3 regions of the Marinomonas sp. 63XJN7_7_ISO-PGPR-S23-202 genome follow, and region 1 is predicted to be linked to each of the others. Evidence: predicted binding sites of a transcription regulator. Region 1 holds the regulator's gene; each other region holds the start of a gene.
The links. Region 1 encodes FNR, which switches genes on or off when oxygen is low (the NO sensors DNR and NnrR bind a similar motif). Its sites were predicted from a motif close to TTGATNTANATCAA; they were not measured.
Positions count from the first base shown of each region.

Region 2: hpaD (3,4-dihydroxyphenylacetate 2,3-dioxygenase) is a predicted target of FNR. The motif match lies at 2,386-2,399, and genes of this name have one in related genera.
Region 3: AC0VYG_RS17770 (OmpW family outer membrane protein) is a predicted target of FNR. The motif match lies at 2,453-2,466, and genes of this name have one in related genera.

Region 1 is NZ_CM149677.1:2,570,456-2,575,555, forward strand. Features, by position in the region: gene AC0VYG_RS11830 (CBS domain-containing protein) at 1-217, shown strand, start outside; gene tusA (sulfurtransferase TusA) at 284-517, opposite strand; gene AC0VYG_RS11840 (alpha/beta family hydrolase) at 565-1,152, opposite strand; gene hemN (oxygen-independent coproporphyrinogen III oxidase) at 1,315-2,685, shown strand; gene fnr (fumarate/nitrate reduction transcriptional regulator Fnr) at 2,701-3,465, shown strand; gene AC0VYG_RS11855 (adenine phosphoribosyltransferase) at 3,491-4,033, shown strand; gene AC0VYG_RS11860 (YfaZ family outer membrane protein) at 4,133-4,699, opposite strand; gene ttcA (tRNA 2-thiocytidine(32) synthetase TtcA) at 4,710-5,100, opposite strand, start outside.
Region 2 is NZ_CM149677.1:2,375,852-2,380,951, forward strand. Features, by position in the region: gene AC0VYG_RS10970 (aldehyde dehydrogenase family protein) at 1-877, shown strand, start outside; gene AC0VYG_RS10975 (GlcG/HbpS family heme-binding protein) at 1,010-1,432, opposite strand; gene hpaD (3,4-dihydroxyphenylacetate 2,3-dioxygenase) at 1,437-2,291, opposite strand; gene AC0VYG_RS10985 (helix-turn-helix domain-containing protein) at 2,545-3,285, opposite strand; gene hpaE (5-carboxymethyl-2-hydroxymuconate semialdehyde dehydrogenase) at 3,525-4,988, shown strand; gene AC0VYG_RS10995 (5-carboxymethyl-2-hydroxymuconate Delta-isomerase) at 5,052-5,100, shown strand, end outside.
Region 3 is NZ_CM149677.1:3,829,186-3,834,285, forward strand. Features, by position in the region: gene AC0VYG_RS17765 (bifunctional diguanylate cyclase/phosphodiesterase) at 1-1,540, opposite strand, end outside; gene AC0VYG_RS17770 (OmpW family outer membrane protein) at 1,760-2,377, opposite strand; gene AC0VYG_RS17775 (carboxylate/amino acid/amine transporter) at 2,699-3,577, shown strand; gene AC0VYG_RS17780 (mannose-1-phosphate guanylyltransferase/mannose-6-phosphate isomerase) at 3,584-4,999, opposite strand.

The DNA of each region.
Region 1 (5,100 bases):
TATCGAATCTTTACTTTATAGCCAACGTGAAACGGAAGGTCAGCATTTACTCGTTATTGATGAAGACACAAAAACCATCCGCGGCTTGGTTTCTGCAAGCGATATCACTCGCCAACTGCGTTTAGATATTGACGTTGCTTTCTCTAGCTTTAAAAACATCTATAAAATTGCTTTATTAGGCGAAAAATACAACAGCAAAAAACTTAGGGTTGCCTAATAGAAGATAAAGCACCTTACTTTCAAAAATAAGGGGTTCAAAGTTATGCTTTGAGCCCCTTATTTTTTACCCCTCTCTTTTTTGGATCCAATAATAATAAGACTCACCTTCTTGCTCTTGTTTCACCAAAGTATGACCTAAAAATCGACAAAAGTTGGGGATGTCTCTGGTTGTAGATGGGTCAGTTGCCACCACTTTTAACACCTCAAGCGGCTCTATTTTTTTCATTTCCACGTGCAGCATCATGACGGGTTCTGGGCACATTAATCCGCTAGCGTCTAATAATGAATGGTGTTTCATAATCTGATCCTCCGACTGGTTACCCCTATTATAAACCTCCATGTCAGCTAGACAAACTTTTCTGACAACCAACGCTCAACCATGCTAGCAACCATTGAAGCCACCTGCTCTTGCGTTATCGCCTGCTTTTTGAGTGTCTTAAAATCGTGATCCGCCCCTTCAACCCACATAATATCGATATTCTTGTTGAGTGTTTGCTCCAAAACCCAGTCTGGCTTACCAAACACATCTCTTGTCCCTTGAATAATCAAGCATGGAACATCAACAGAATCCAAAAACGCCAAACGATGCTTCTCCGGTTTACCAGGAGGGTGAAAAGGAAAGCCAAAGCAAATAACACCCTTCACTCTGCTATCCGTTGTCAGTTGCGTCGCCACTCGCCCTCCCATCGATTTACCCGCAACAATGAGTGGTTCCGAGGTACTAAGGCTCTCCGTAAACTCTGGGATCAACTTATTGAAACGCGGTGGTGGACGCTTTTTGCCAGTGGCTTCTTGTTCGCGCATATAGGCAAAAGTCACGGGTATGACAGGACAGCCTTTTTCTTCTAGCTGGCGTTTAATATATTGCAAAAAGCCATTTTTTGTATGACCAGCTCCTGCTCCATGAGCAAGATAAATAGGAAGTGTTTGCATGGATGTATCCCAATACTAAAAGCGTATGTTTTTTAATCTGAATAAAAATTTCCCTATTGAACCGTAAGATTTTTATTTTGACCTTAAAACTTTGATCCAAGTCATACGAACAGAATCCTCATAAGAGTAAACTGCCATTAGAAAATTTAATAGGAAAATATCATGATCTGGGATCCATTACTCATTCAAAAATACAACTTATCAGGCCCTCGGTATACCTCCTATCCGACAGCGCCGTTGTTCGATGCCTCCATTAGCAAAATTGCTCTCATCGACAGAATGTTACGACCTTCAGACGCCCCAATCAGCCTATACTTCCATATCCCATTTTGCGCCCACCTCTGTTACTACTGCGCCTGCAACAAAATTGTGACAAAACAATACGACAAAGGCGAGGAATATGTGGAACTACTTGGAGAAGAGATACGCCTACGTAGCTTAATGATTGATGCTAATCGCCCCGTGACACAACTGCACTTTGGGGGCGGCACACCAACCTTTTTGTCTGAACCACAGTGGCAACAATTATTTGATGTCATTAATCGACATTTTTCTTTGATCACAGACGGTAGCCAGGATTATAGCGTTGAGATTGATCCCCGCGAGATCAGCAAATCAAAACTAACCCTCTTAACAAATATGGGAATAAATCGCGTCAGCATAGGGGTTCAGGACTTTGACTTATCTGTCCAAAAAGCCATTCACCGAATACAGCCAGTTGAAATGGTAGAAGCGCTCGTCAATGACTGCCGCGAACTTGGCATACGCTCTATTAACTTTGATTTAATTTATGGTTTACCGTTCCAAACTTTAAACGGCTTTAAAGAGACATTGAACACCGTTTTGAGATTGCAGCCGGAACGTATTTCCGTCTTTAACTACGCCCACTTACCAGAACGGTTCCCAGCTCAAAAACGGATTCTAGACAACAGTTTGCCTTCTGCAGAAATGAAACTGCATATTCTAAAAATGACCATTGATACATTAATAGAATATGGCTACGTGTACATTGGCATGGATCATTTTGCTAAGCCAGATGATACCTTGACGGTTGCTCAAAAAGAAGGCAAATTACAGCGTAATTTTCAGGGGTACACTACCCATGCAGATACGGATTTAATTGCCTTTGGGGTATCCGCAATCAGTAACTTAAGCGGCGTTTATATCCAAAACCATACCGACCTGTCTCTTTATCAAAATAGCATAGAAAATGGTCAGCTTCCTATAATGAAAGGTTACATCAGTGATAATGATGATAGAATTAGACACAGAGTCATTATGACACTTATTAGTCAATTTAAATTAAGCTTTCAAACAATAGAACAAGAGTTTAACATCCACTTTAGAGAGTACTTTGCAGTAGAACTTGCCAAATTAAGGCAGCTTGAAGCGGATGGCATTATTGAAATTATTAGCCATCCAGAAGATACTATTATAAAAGTAACAGACAGAGGACGATTACTTATTCGCTGCGTATGCATGGCGTTCGATAAGCATTTGAACAGCGTAGTCAAGTATTCGAAAGTAATATAATCTAGGGAGAGTGAAATGCCCGCAACAACACACACACAATCACGTTTCAGCAGCAAGCTATCTTCTCAATGTCAAAATTGCAGCTTAAGCGCACTATGTTTACCCATTGCTCTGGCAGACGAAGATATCAATCGGCTAGATCAAATCATTGAACGCAAACGTCCCCTAAAAAAAGGGGAAGTGCTATTCCATCAAGGCCAGCCTTTTAGTTCTGTCTTTGCGGTAAGAACTGGCACCTTAAAGACTTTTAACATTACTTCCTCTGGGGAAGAACAAATCACTGGTTTCTACTGCCCTAGCGAGTTGGTTGGCCTAAGTGGTATTGATGATAATACTTACCCTATTTCTGCTAAAGCATTGGAAACGACCACTGTGTGCGAAATCCCATTTAGTCATTTGGAGAACCTTTCCTCACAAATTCCGTCCCTCAAACACCAGGTGTTCAAGGTAATGAGCCGTAAAATCGGCGATGACCAGCAAATGATGGTTCTTCTAGGCAAGAAAAATGCCGATGAAAAAGTGGCCTCTTTTCTGCTTAACCTATCAAATCGCTTTAAAAAACGCGGCTATTCTGCAACATCCTTCCGGCTTTCCATGTCTCGTGGTGAGGTTGGCAATTATTTGGGCTTGGCAGTCGAAACCGTTAGTCGTGTAATCACACGCTTCCAAAAAAATGAATTAATCCAAGTAGATGGCAAAGAAATATCCATTATTGACCTTCCAGAAATGCAAAAACTCGTGGGAGTTGCGCCTGATTGTGGTAAAATAGCTCAGTTTTGAACTACAAACTAGGCGCACTTTGATTATGCTTTATGATGATTTCTACGTTAAGTCATTAATTCGTTCTGTTGAAGACTGGCCAAAGCCAGGCATCAACTTTCGAGATATCACTCCTATTTTTAGCGACCCAAAAGGTATGCGCATGGTGGTCGATGCCTACGTGCATCGCTACATTACCAGCGATATTACTCATATCGCTTGTATTGATGCTCGGGGCTTTCTCATCGCAGCAGTACTTGCGTATGAACTACAAAAGCCGCTGATTTTGATCCGTAAAAAAGGGAAATTGCCTGGCAAAACCATTTCACAAGCATATGACTTAGAATACGGTTCCGCTGAGCTGGAAATTCAGGAACACTCAGTAAAAGCAGGCGATAGTGTTTTGTTATTTGATGACCTGATTGCCACAGGCGGCACTCTATTAGCTGCTATTGAGCTTATAACGAGCCAAGGTGCAGAGGTTAAAGAAGTGGCCGCTATTATTGACTTGCCTGACTTAGGCGGAAGCCAAAAACTCCAAGATAGAAACATACCCGTTTTTAACCTGTGTGCATACGAAGGCGATTGACTGCGCATCTGTCTCTCTTTCTAAAGACTGAAGCTTGATGCACGAGAAAATCAATCAATAAAAAAGGTGGCATTAGCCACCTTTTTTATTTATGCACCTTTAAAAAGCCACATCGGCACCGACAGAAACGCCATCATTACTTTTTTGACGCTGACCACTTTTGTATATGGCCTCTGTCGCACCATAATTAACAAAAACACGGGTGTTGTGCGTTGCCATATACTCGAGGCGAGCGTTATAAGTATACATATGATCCAATCGAGAAATCGTTAGCACCTCAGGAGAATAATAACCCGAAGCGTATATGCTTAAACGATTTGCCATAGGGAAGGTATAACGATACCAACCACCTAACGCAACCGCCAATGCAAGATCATTATTTTCGCCTTTTAAGTCAGAATCTAGAGCATAAAGACGCGCTCCCAGTCCAACCTGCAATGGACCAGTCGCATTTGTGTCCCGAATACCCAGTCCAGCATAAAGTGAAGAGGTATCTTTATCCGTATCGTGCGTTCCCCCCGCATCGATTGAAAAAGGGCCTGCATCAATACTAGCATCCGCCTTCAACAAATCGTTTCTTAAGTCCACGCTAGCATTAGAAGCCAATACCATGGAAGAGCTTAGCAACCCTGCGGTCAACAATAGTGCTTTATTGCTTAGTTTCATTAGAACTTTCCTATAGTGAAATAATATTCAATTTATTAAATGCATCTTCTGATTGTTTTAAGCCTTTAAAGTCAAACAGATCATTATCAGCAAGATGGGAAGGCACCACATTCTGCATAGCGGTAAACATAGAATCGGCTCTTCCCGGATAATCTTTTTCCCATTGCTGAAGCATATCTTTAACCACTTGCCTTTGCAGGTTCTCTTGTGAACCACATAAGTTACAAGGAATAATGGGATAAGCCTTCAGATCAGCAAACGCTTGAATGTCTTTCTCCTTACAATAAGCTAATGGCCGAATAACCATATGCTTTCCATCATCGCTTAACAGTTTAGGCGGCATAGACTTTAACTTACCACCGAAAAACATATTTAAAAAGAGCGTCTCAAGTATGTCATCT
Region 2 (5,100 bases), 190 kb from region 1:
CATTCGCTTAGCAGAAATCATCAATGAACATACTGTACCAAACTTGGTGCAAGCGTTTGTGGGGGAAGGTGGCATGGGTGAACCTTTAGTTACTCACCCAGATGTGAAAAAAATCGTGTTTACTGGCTCGACTCCAGTCGGTAAGCGTATTGCTTCTTTGGTAGCGAATGATCTTAAAAAGGTAACTTTAGAGCTTGGTGGTAATGACGCAGGCATTGTGTTGGAAAACGCCGATATCGATAAATTGGCCGAGAAGATCTTTATGTCTTCATTTATCAATATGGGTCAAACTTGTGCTTGTTTGAAACGCCTGTATGTTCATCGCTCTAAGTACGATGCATTGTGTGATGCGCTAACTAAGATTGCTGCTAGCCAAGTCGTTGGCGAGGGCATGAAAGAAGGCGTGACGTTCGGCCCAGTTCAGAATCAAACACAATACGAGAAAGTGAAAGCCATGATTGCAAGCGCACAAGCTTCTGGTGCAGAAGTAATTGCGACAGAGCTTCCACCAGGTTTGAACGGCTATTTCATCGCACCGACGATTATCAAAACATCGCGCCATGATATTGATGTGGTATGCGATGAGCAGTTTGGCCCCGTTCTTCCGGTTATTCCTTACGATGATCTTGAAGAAGTGATGAAACACGCTATTCATAAAGAGTTTGCTCTAGGTGGATCGGTATGGGGAGAGGAATCTCCTGAGCTGGAATGGGTTGTGAATCAGCTGGATTCGGGGACTGTGTGGGTAAATAATCATGCGGAAGTGTTGCCTCATGTGCCATTTGGTGGAAACAAAGGATCCGGTATTGGCGTAGAGTTTGGTATGGAAGGTTTACTCGAGAATACACTACGTAAAGTGGTAAACCGTTCTAAATAACGCAACTGTATCCGAATTCTGAGTAATCGACTGAAAGCGCCTGATGTGATCATCAGGCGCTTTTATTTGTATTGTGCCTAGAATAGCGGCATCGGCAGTATTCGATGCCGATATCTCTGCCAATAAAGACGCTTAGAAAAGGCTGTTTATGGCGCTGGTCGTGCAATCAATATCTTGCAATTCGCTGCCGCCTGAAATGCCAATGGCTCCGACTAGATTGCCCTCGATCGTAATCGGCAACCCGCCACCTAAAAACGTGAAATTCGGTTCACTTTGCAGTGCGAAAAGCGTGTTGTTTTTATCGGCTAGGCGGGTTTGCCAGTCCTTTGTTGGGATCTTAAAGGAGGCCGCAGTAATGGCTTTTTTGCGGGAAACGTCGTAGGAAATACTTGGCGCATGGTTCATGGCAGCGCTTGCTAACACGTTACCAGAAGGGCAAACGACTGTTATACAGATATCAATGCCCAGTGTTTCTGCATGCTGGACGGCAACACTACAAAGTTGTAGTGCTGCTGTTGTGCTTAATGTGTGTTTGATGATTGTTTTATGTTGCATAGTCTCACTCGATTGGGAAAAGGACATTTGCTTGTCCGGTACCAGAACTTGGGAAGTAGTTAGTGATAATTTCAGCTTTACCTTGATAATCTTTCCAACCTAAGGCGCCAAAGAGCATTGCCGTATCATGCATGCCGCCTTCGCCGCAGCAAAATTTAGCGTATTCGGGCAGCATATCTAGAAAGGTTTGTGTCTCGCCGGATTGCCAAAGATCCAATACTCGCAAATCCACTTGGCGATGGAACTCCCGCGAAATGGTAAACGTGCCATTGTTTTGCTCATAAAGATGGTTTTCCCATATTTGATGGGATAAAGAGCCAGAAGCAATCAGCATGACGTTATTGTCACTGCTTTCGATTGCCTCGCGAATGGCTTCTCCAATGAGGCGCGATTCTTCTAAGGAATGCACTGTGCACCACGCCGCGATCGAAAGAACTTTGAAATGTTTGTCCTCGTTCATGTAGCGCATAGGAACCAAGGTGCCGTATTCGAGATCCAAGGTTTCTACTTGATGAGAAATCATATGGACGCCTTTCTCTGTTGCGGTATTGGCAATCAGATCGCCCAATTCTGGGTTGCCATCATAGGAATAGGCAAGGTCTTGAATGAAATGAGGGAATTCATGGCTGGTGTAGACTCCCTCGTAATGGCGATTTGCATTAATATGATGTCCTGCATTGACGAGCCAATGAGTGTCAAGGACAACAATAGTATCGACACCGGCTTCCTTCGCTCTACGTGCTATCTCTTTGTGGCCATTGATGGCTTCTTGTCGACATCCCTCTAACCGACCAGGTTGTTCAGAGAGCAACATGGTTGGAACGTGAGTTACTTTGGCTGCGATGCTTAACTTTCCCATAAAATCTCCTAACAATATTATTTTTATTAACATGTTAAGTAAATGATGTTTTTAACGCGTCTTCAATCTGCTTTCTTATAAAATGAAACTAACGTTGACTTACAGCAATCTCTGAATCAAATTAGGTCACTAGCGTTACCCAGAGTATAAAAAGTTTCTTTCAGGTTTTTATTTGTGTATGTTAACAAGCGCTTTGCTTCCAAGAGAATCCGGCTATTGATCATTTTTTGGATTGACTTCATTGAGGGTCACTTTAAGCGATAAAATGATGGAAGAGTTCTGCTTGGGATTTGATACCGAGCTTGCGGTATATATTCTTCCTATGATTCTTGACGGTTCCTTCAGAGACAAAACATTTACTGGCAATCTTGCTGGAAGATAAACCATCTAAGATAAACCCAACGATTTCTTTTTCTCTCTTGGTTAAATTGGATAAATTTGAGTCAGGTTGAGGCTTAGACAGTGTTAATTTTTTGTCCGTGACCTTGCTTGAGCGAATGCGCTCGTGCGTTTGAATCGCCGTTTTTATTGGGTTTAGGGTGTGGGTTAGCTCGTCAGAAGCCACTTTTTGTGCTCGGTGGTTGTCGTTTGTGGAATACGCAATGCATATGCTTCTACCATCTTGAGTGCCAATCACGATATTCGTCTCATTCTGCCAGCCGAGTTGTTGGTAAAAACTGTCATAGTAGGCTGATTGATAAAACTCCTGTGTTACTAGGCTGTCGAGAGTGACCATCTCTTTGTGGTTTTTTTGGCAAACCAAGTCGTAAACTGGGTCCAACAGATACGCCGATTCGCAATAGATCTTGTCCAGTTTGGACATGGGACACTCGCCAAGAAGAACGGGCTTGTCCGCTTTCGAGTAACTGACAATTTTAATCTCATCAATGACATCAAGGGTTTGGATAGAGTGGGCAACTTGGTCATAGAAGTGTTCTTGACCAATGCTTTCTATCAGGCTCGGTAATGATTGGTATAAGTTTAACGTTACCATTTTTTTCATGCCCTTATTATAAGTTCTTGTTAGGGGACCTCTTTTGATAAATCCGTCTTATTCAAAGGTCAATATTTCATCTCTCGTTCACTGAAAGCCATTTTGGAAATTACTGCACTTTATTTGTCTTTTCCTGACACAGTGACTTGACACTCCAAGGTCATTACGTTTAATTTATTTAACATGTTAATTAAGTTGAGTCAAAAAATACTCGATTTCTTACTTGGAGAAGAATAAAAATGATGAAGAATTTGATAAACGGGAAATGGGTTGAAAGTAAGGAGACGTTTCAAACCTTTAACCCTGCGACGGGAGAAGTGCTTGCCGAAGTGGCCCATGCGTCCGATACACAAGTCGCAGAAGCGGTTGCCGCTGCAAAAGCTGCGTTTCCAGCTTGGGCCAACATGCCCGTTGCTAAGCGTTCTAAAATCATTGAAAAAATGGGGGATTTAATTGCTCAGAATGTCGATGAATTGTCTGCTTTAGAGACCGCTGATACGGGGTTGCCTCTCTATCAAACTCGCAACGCACTTGTGCCACGAGCGTCTAACAATTTCTATTTCTTTGCCGAGAAGTCTCGTCAAATGAACGGTCATACCTATCCAATGGATGACCAAATGCTGAATTACAGTTTGTACCAGCCAACTGGTGTATGTGCTTTGATTTCACCGTGGAACGTTCCTTTTATGACCGGAACCTGGAAAACGGCACCTTGTCTTGCATTGGGGAATACGGCGGTTATAAAGCAGTCTGAATTGTCTCCTTTGACAACGGACTTCTTAGGCAAAATTGCCCTTGAAGCCGGGGTTCCTGCGGGCGTATTTAATGTGGTTCATGGTTTTGGTGGGACAACAGGGAACGCTTTGATTAAGGACCCAAGCGTCAATGCCATTTCTTTTACTGGCGGCACGGCAACGGGTAAACACATCATTGCGAATGCCGGTCTGAAGAAATTCTCCATGGAGCTGGGTGGTAAATCCCCCGTGATGATTTTCGATGATTGCGATTATGAGCGTGCTTTAGATGCCGCCGTATTCGGCATTTTCTCCATTAACGGTGAACGCTGTACAGCCGGTTCTCGTTTGTTTGTTCAAGAAACTATTTACGACAAGTTCTGTGATGATTTCGCTGCTCGTGCCGCCAAAATTAAAGTTGGTGATCCAAACGATATGCAAACCCAAGTGGGCTCATTGATCTCTAAAGCGCATTGGGAAAAGGTCACTGGCTATATCAAGTTGGGCATTGAAGAGGGCGCCAAGCTCATTGCAGGGGGCCCTGATAAACCACTTGATGAGCTTCCAGAGCATCTTAAAGGTGGCCACTTTGTACGTCCAACCGCCTTCCGTGATGTCACCAATAGCATGCGAATTGCCCGAGAAGAAATCTTTGGCCCTGTTGCTGTGATCATCCCATTCAAAGATGAAGCAGACGTTGTGAAGATGGCCAATGACAATGATTACGGACTTGCTTCTTACTTATGGACTCAAGATGTCAGCAAAGTACACCGCATTGCGCGTCAAGTAGAAGCGGGCATGATGTTTGTTAACAGCCAAAACGTGCGAGATCTTCGAACCCCATTTGGTGGTATGAAAGCGTCTGGCACAGGGCGAGAAGGGGGAGATTACAGTTTCGAAGTCTTCTGTGAACCTAAAAACGTCTGTATCAGTATGGGCAGTCATCACATTCCAAAATGGGGTGTCTAGGACACTATTATCATGCAGAGAGGCGAGGTTCTCTCTGCTTTTTTTCGTTTAGAGAGAAACGTTATGCCGCATTTTATTATTGAATACTCAGCCAATCTTGAAGAGAAAATTG
Region 3 (5,100 bases), 1.3 Mb from region 1:
TCAGCGCTTCGCATGCAACCACGTCCCCCTTTTTCATGTTTATTAAAGGCTGGTAGCAAAGCATCAGCTCTTGGTTTTCTATGGCTAAGCTCAATTCATCATCAATATTTTTCGAACAATCCGCGCAATTTTGTTGTCGCCCATATTGTTTGAACTCTTTCGGTTTCAGCCCCTCTTTGAAAAAGTAAACGTTATTGCGCCCCAACTCTTTCGCCTTGTACATGGCCATATCCGCTCGACCAAGCACTTCTTCCGATGAGTCACCATCTTCAGGAATCAAAGTAACACCAATGGAAGCCGATACAGAATAGTTTTTCCCTTGTAAGACGACAGGCTCATTGATGGACTTCAAGAGATCTTGAGCTAACAACTTAACCGCTTTACGGTCTCGATAATCGGACAATAAAATAGCAAACTCATCTCCGCCAAGACGAGCAACCAATCCTTTCCCCCCTATAATGCCCACTAAACGTGCCGCAACGGCCAACAGCAACACATCGCCTGCATTGTGCCCAAGTCTATCATTGATTTCTTTAAACCTGTCCAAGTCTAAGTACATAATCGCACAACGACTCTTATCACTGTTTAAACAGGCAAAGGACACCTTTTCAAGAAAAAGACGTCTATTGGCTAATTGCGTTAGTGGATCATAAAAAGCCAGTTTTTCCAGCTCACGGGTTTTAAGGCGAATAATCAGTTTAAGCCTTTCAGGTTCTAGCAATATGTAGCGTAAACTAAACACGGCGAATAGAGCGACTAACAAGGTAACGGCATAGCCAATCACATAGACGATTAAGCTATTCGGTTCTTTTTGCGACAAAAACAAACGCCACACATTATTAGGCACATTTATTGGGGTCGATGTCACAATATCATCTAGTGGCTGCGCTGACTTAGCGAACACATGATTCTGTCCTTTGTCTGGATCAAAATAGCTAAGCTGATAACGAAACCCCTTCTTTTCAAGTGCCTGCAAGTCGGTTGCATTAATCAAATCCTCCAAATAAATCAGAGCAGAAACGAATCCCCAAAATTCTTCAACCCCATTATTCTTGATAAAAACAGGATTACGACCGATCACAGCCACCCCTCCTTGAATCAAATTAAACGGTCCCGCTAAAGTGAGTGCTTTATCTTTAATAGCATCCAGCGCATCTTTTCGACGTTTATCATCTTTTAAAATGTCGTGCCCTATCGCGGCTTCATTACCTTTTAATGGATAAATCATCGACACTATACCGCCGGGAGCCAGCTGTAAGTTGGAAATTCCGCCAATGGACTCGATAATATTATGAGCATAAAAAGCAAATCGTTCAGGAGAGTCTAAATTCCCCAACTCCAATGCTAAAAAATACGTGGCAGACAATGAGGTAATGAGCCGACGTTCAATGGCACGAGCCTGTGAGACCGCAAACTCTTGGACCAATGCTGTCTGTTCTTTACGCTTAATATCTTCTGTTTGATGGGTAAAAAATATCCCAACACATAGCAGGGAGAAGAAGACGCCATAACAGATAAAATTTCGTTTAAGTCGGGTCAAGAATACACTCCCATCCCCATAAAAAAGGTATAGAAAGTATGAGACAGAACCGGCATCTTCTCGTTATAGAATTAGTGAAGAGATGTAGCGAAAGTTACATATCAATACGTAACACAACATCCCATTTAGCAATAGGTTAAAATCAACAAAGCTCAGATAACAAAAAACCCTGACCTCTTTCGAGCATCAGGGTTTCCAAACTTTACGGTGTCTTAACAACTAGAAGGTATAACCAACGCCAACCATAACAGCAAGAGGGTTCACTTTGGTACTGATTGTCTGATTAGGTATATGAACATCGGTATCAATATTCATGTACCAAACAGAGGCGTTAGCAAACAGTTTATCGTTAATCTTCATATCGACGCCCGCTTGTGCAGCAACCCCCCAAGTATTATCCACACTCACATCCGAGCCAGCAAGCGCCCCTTTGCCTTTCGCATCAAAAAACACTGTGTGGTTTAAACCCACCCCGACATAAGGGCGAATACCACTGCTTGACTTACCAAAATAATACTGTGCCATTAAAGAAGGTGGTAGCTCAGAAACCTCTGCCACTTTTCCAAGTTTAGCAGTGGAGACATCGTGTTTAAAAGGCGTCGCCAATAACAACTCAGCCCCAATATTATCGGTTATCATATAAGTCAATGTGGCAGCCAATTGGGTATCGTTACTGATTTTTAGCTCTTCGTTATTACTTGCATTAACGTCATCACTGCTTTCGTTTGGCATCACGGTAGCGACACCACCACGAACGAAGAAATCGCCTGCTTGATGCGCCAAAGCAGCGGTAGAACAAAGAGCAGAAACAAGAGCCACAGGTAGTAAAGCTTTCATGATAGATTCCTTTTTTTTCTTGATCAAACAAAGTTTCAATGACAAGAAAAGTAACAAGGATCTCGCATTAAAATATTAATCTAGATCAATTTTTCTCTTTCCCAGCTTTTTTATAGATGAGAAATACCCACTCAGATCAATAAAATGCAACTTGATAATCCAGAAAACATCGATTAATTATCACTCTGCCGAACCTTATCTCTCTTTTTCGGTTTTAAAAACAACAACATTAGTAAACCAAGAAAAATTATAAGTTTACTAATTTACCTAATACACTGAAATCGGTAAACTTACGCCATCATCACATTGGAAACCAGATTCATGTCAATACTCCTTGCTGTCACCCTGTTGTGGGCTTTTTCCTTTAGCTTAATCGGTGTCTATCTTGCTGGGCAAGTCGATGCCTGGTTCTCTGTATTAATGCGAGTATCGCTCGCGACTCTAGTGTTTTTACCTTTTTTGAAAGTACGCCAAATCGAAGCCAAAGTGGCACTACAACTCATGGTTTGTGGCGCATTACAGCTTGGTATCATGTACGGTTTTTACTATCAGTCCTTTCTCTTTTTGACGGTCCCCGAAGTCTTACTCTTTACCGTCATGACACCTATTTACGTCACCTTACTTAATGACTTGTTAGATCGCCGCTTAAACATTGGTTTTATTATCAGTGCCTTACTTGCCATTCTCGGCGCGGTCGCCATTCGCTACCAAGAAGTGAGTGACGGATACATAAAAGGTCTTTTGATTGTTCAAGGGGCGAACTTATGCTTTGCTGCAGGTCAAGTGGGCTATAAACGCATCATCGCCAAAGAGCGTCCAGACCTGCCTCAGCGCACAGTATTTGGCTGGTTCTTTCTTGGTGCTCTTGCCGTCGTGATTCCTTGTTTCTTAGCGCTGGGCAATATTCATAAACTTCCTACCACCCCTTTACAATGGAGCATCCTTGTTTATCTCGGCGTCATTGCCTCAGGAGTCGGTTATTTCGCTTGGAACAAAGGGGCGACAATGGTCAATGTGGGAACCTTAGCCGTTGCCAATAACCTGCTGATTCCTGCAGGTATTTTTGTCAATGTGGTTTTTTGGAACCATAATGCCGACATACTGCGGCTCTCTATTGGTGGCTCCATCATCCTATTAGCCTTGGTCGTGAACGATAAATTCAACCAGAGATTCAGCAAGCACCTTACCAAAATGGCATAAAAAGGTTTAACGTCCATAACGGTCATGAAACCGGACGATATCATCTTCACCAAGGTAGCCACCAGACTGTACCTCGATCAGTTCTAGCGCTATCTCTCCTGGGTTTTCGAGAGAGTGAGTTTCTCCCAAAGGAATATAGGTGGACTCATTCTCTGAGAGAAGAAAGCTCTCGTCTCCCCTGTAAACACGGGCCGAACCTGAGACCACAACCCAATGTTCGGCCCGATGGTAATGCATCTGCATGCTGAGTTTTTCTCCTGGCTTAACGACAATACGCTTCACCTTGTAACGTTTCCCCATATCCATAATTTCATAACTGCCCCAAGGACGATGCACTTTTTTATGGAAATTATGCTCTTCACGACCACTGGCCTGAATACGCTGCACAATTTTCTTCAGTCCTTGTGAGTGCTGCTTATCCATCACCAGCACGGCATCTGCCGTTTCAATCACAACCAAATCATCAACTCCGACCGTTGCCACTAAACGACTCTCAGCTCTAACCAAACTGTTTGAGGTACTTTCAAGCATCACATCCCCCATTAGAGCATTATGGTGTTCGTCTTTCTCAGCGTATTCGAATAACGCCTCCCAAGATCCCACATCACTCCAATCCCCCTTATAGGCAACCACTTTGGCTTGTTCAGTTTTTTCCATGAGTGCATAATCAATGGACTCACTCGGACAGGCGGCAAAACTCGCTTCATCGATGCGAATAAAATCTAAATCTTCTTTACGTTCCTGATAGGCCAAACTCACCGACTGCAGTATCTGTGCTTGATGTAACCCCAACTCAGTCAAGTAACATTCTGGTTTAAACACAAACATGCCACTGTTCCAAAGATACTCTCCGGATAAGTAATAACGCTGGGCAGTGTCTTTATCTGGCTTTTCAACAAAGGCGGTGACGGATGAACCATTCAGGGACTGAATATAGCCATAACCCGTTTCAGGTCGGGTGACTTCTATACCAAAGGTCACTAAACCTCCTTCTTTGGCCACTTCAATACTTTGCTTGATGGCCTCACTAAAAGCATCCAGATCCTTAATAAGATGATCCGCAGGCAACACTAACATAATGCATTCTTGCTCCGAGTCATCATCTTGCTGGTGTCGTCTCTGCGCTTCTAGTGCCGCCAATGTGATAGCAGGTGCCGTATTACGTCCCACAGGCTCCAGCATAATACTGGCGTTTTTTATGCCGAGTTCTTGTAGCTGTTGAGCGACTAAGAAACGATGCACCTCATTGCAAACAATAATAGGCGCATGCTCAGATAGTCCTTGCACGCGCAACAGTGTTTCTTGAAAAAGCGTATAAGTAGAACCGAATAAGTCAATAAACGGCTTGGCGGTATGATGACGGGATAACGGCCATAACCGCTCGCCACTTCCCCCCGCTAAAATAACAGGAATGAGAACCACATTTGCTCCTTTACATAGGATAAAACCACTACTCTACTAGGATGTATAAAAAAACCCTGTCAAAACAGGGCTTTTTATACAAGAGCATTGGCGTTTATCGC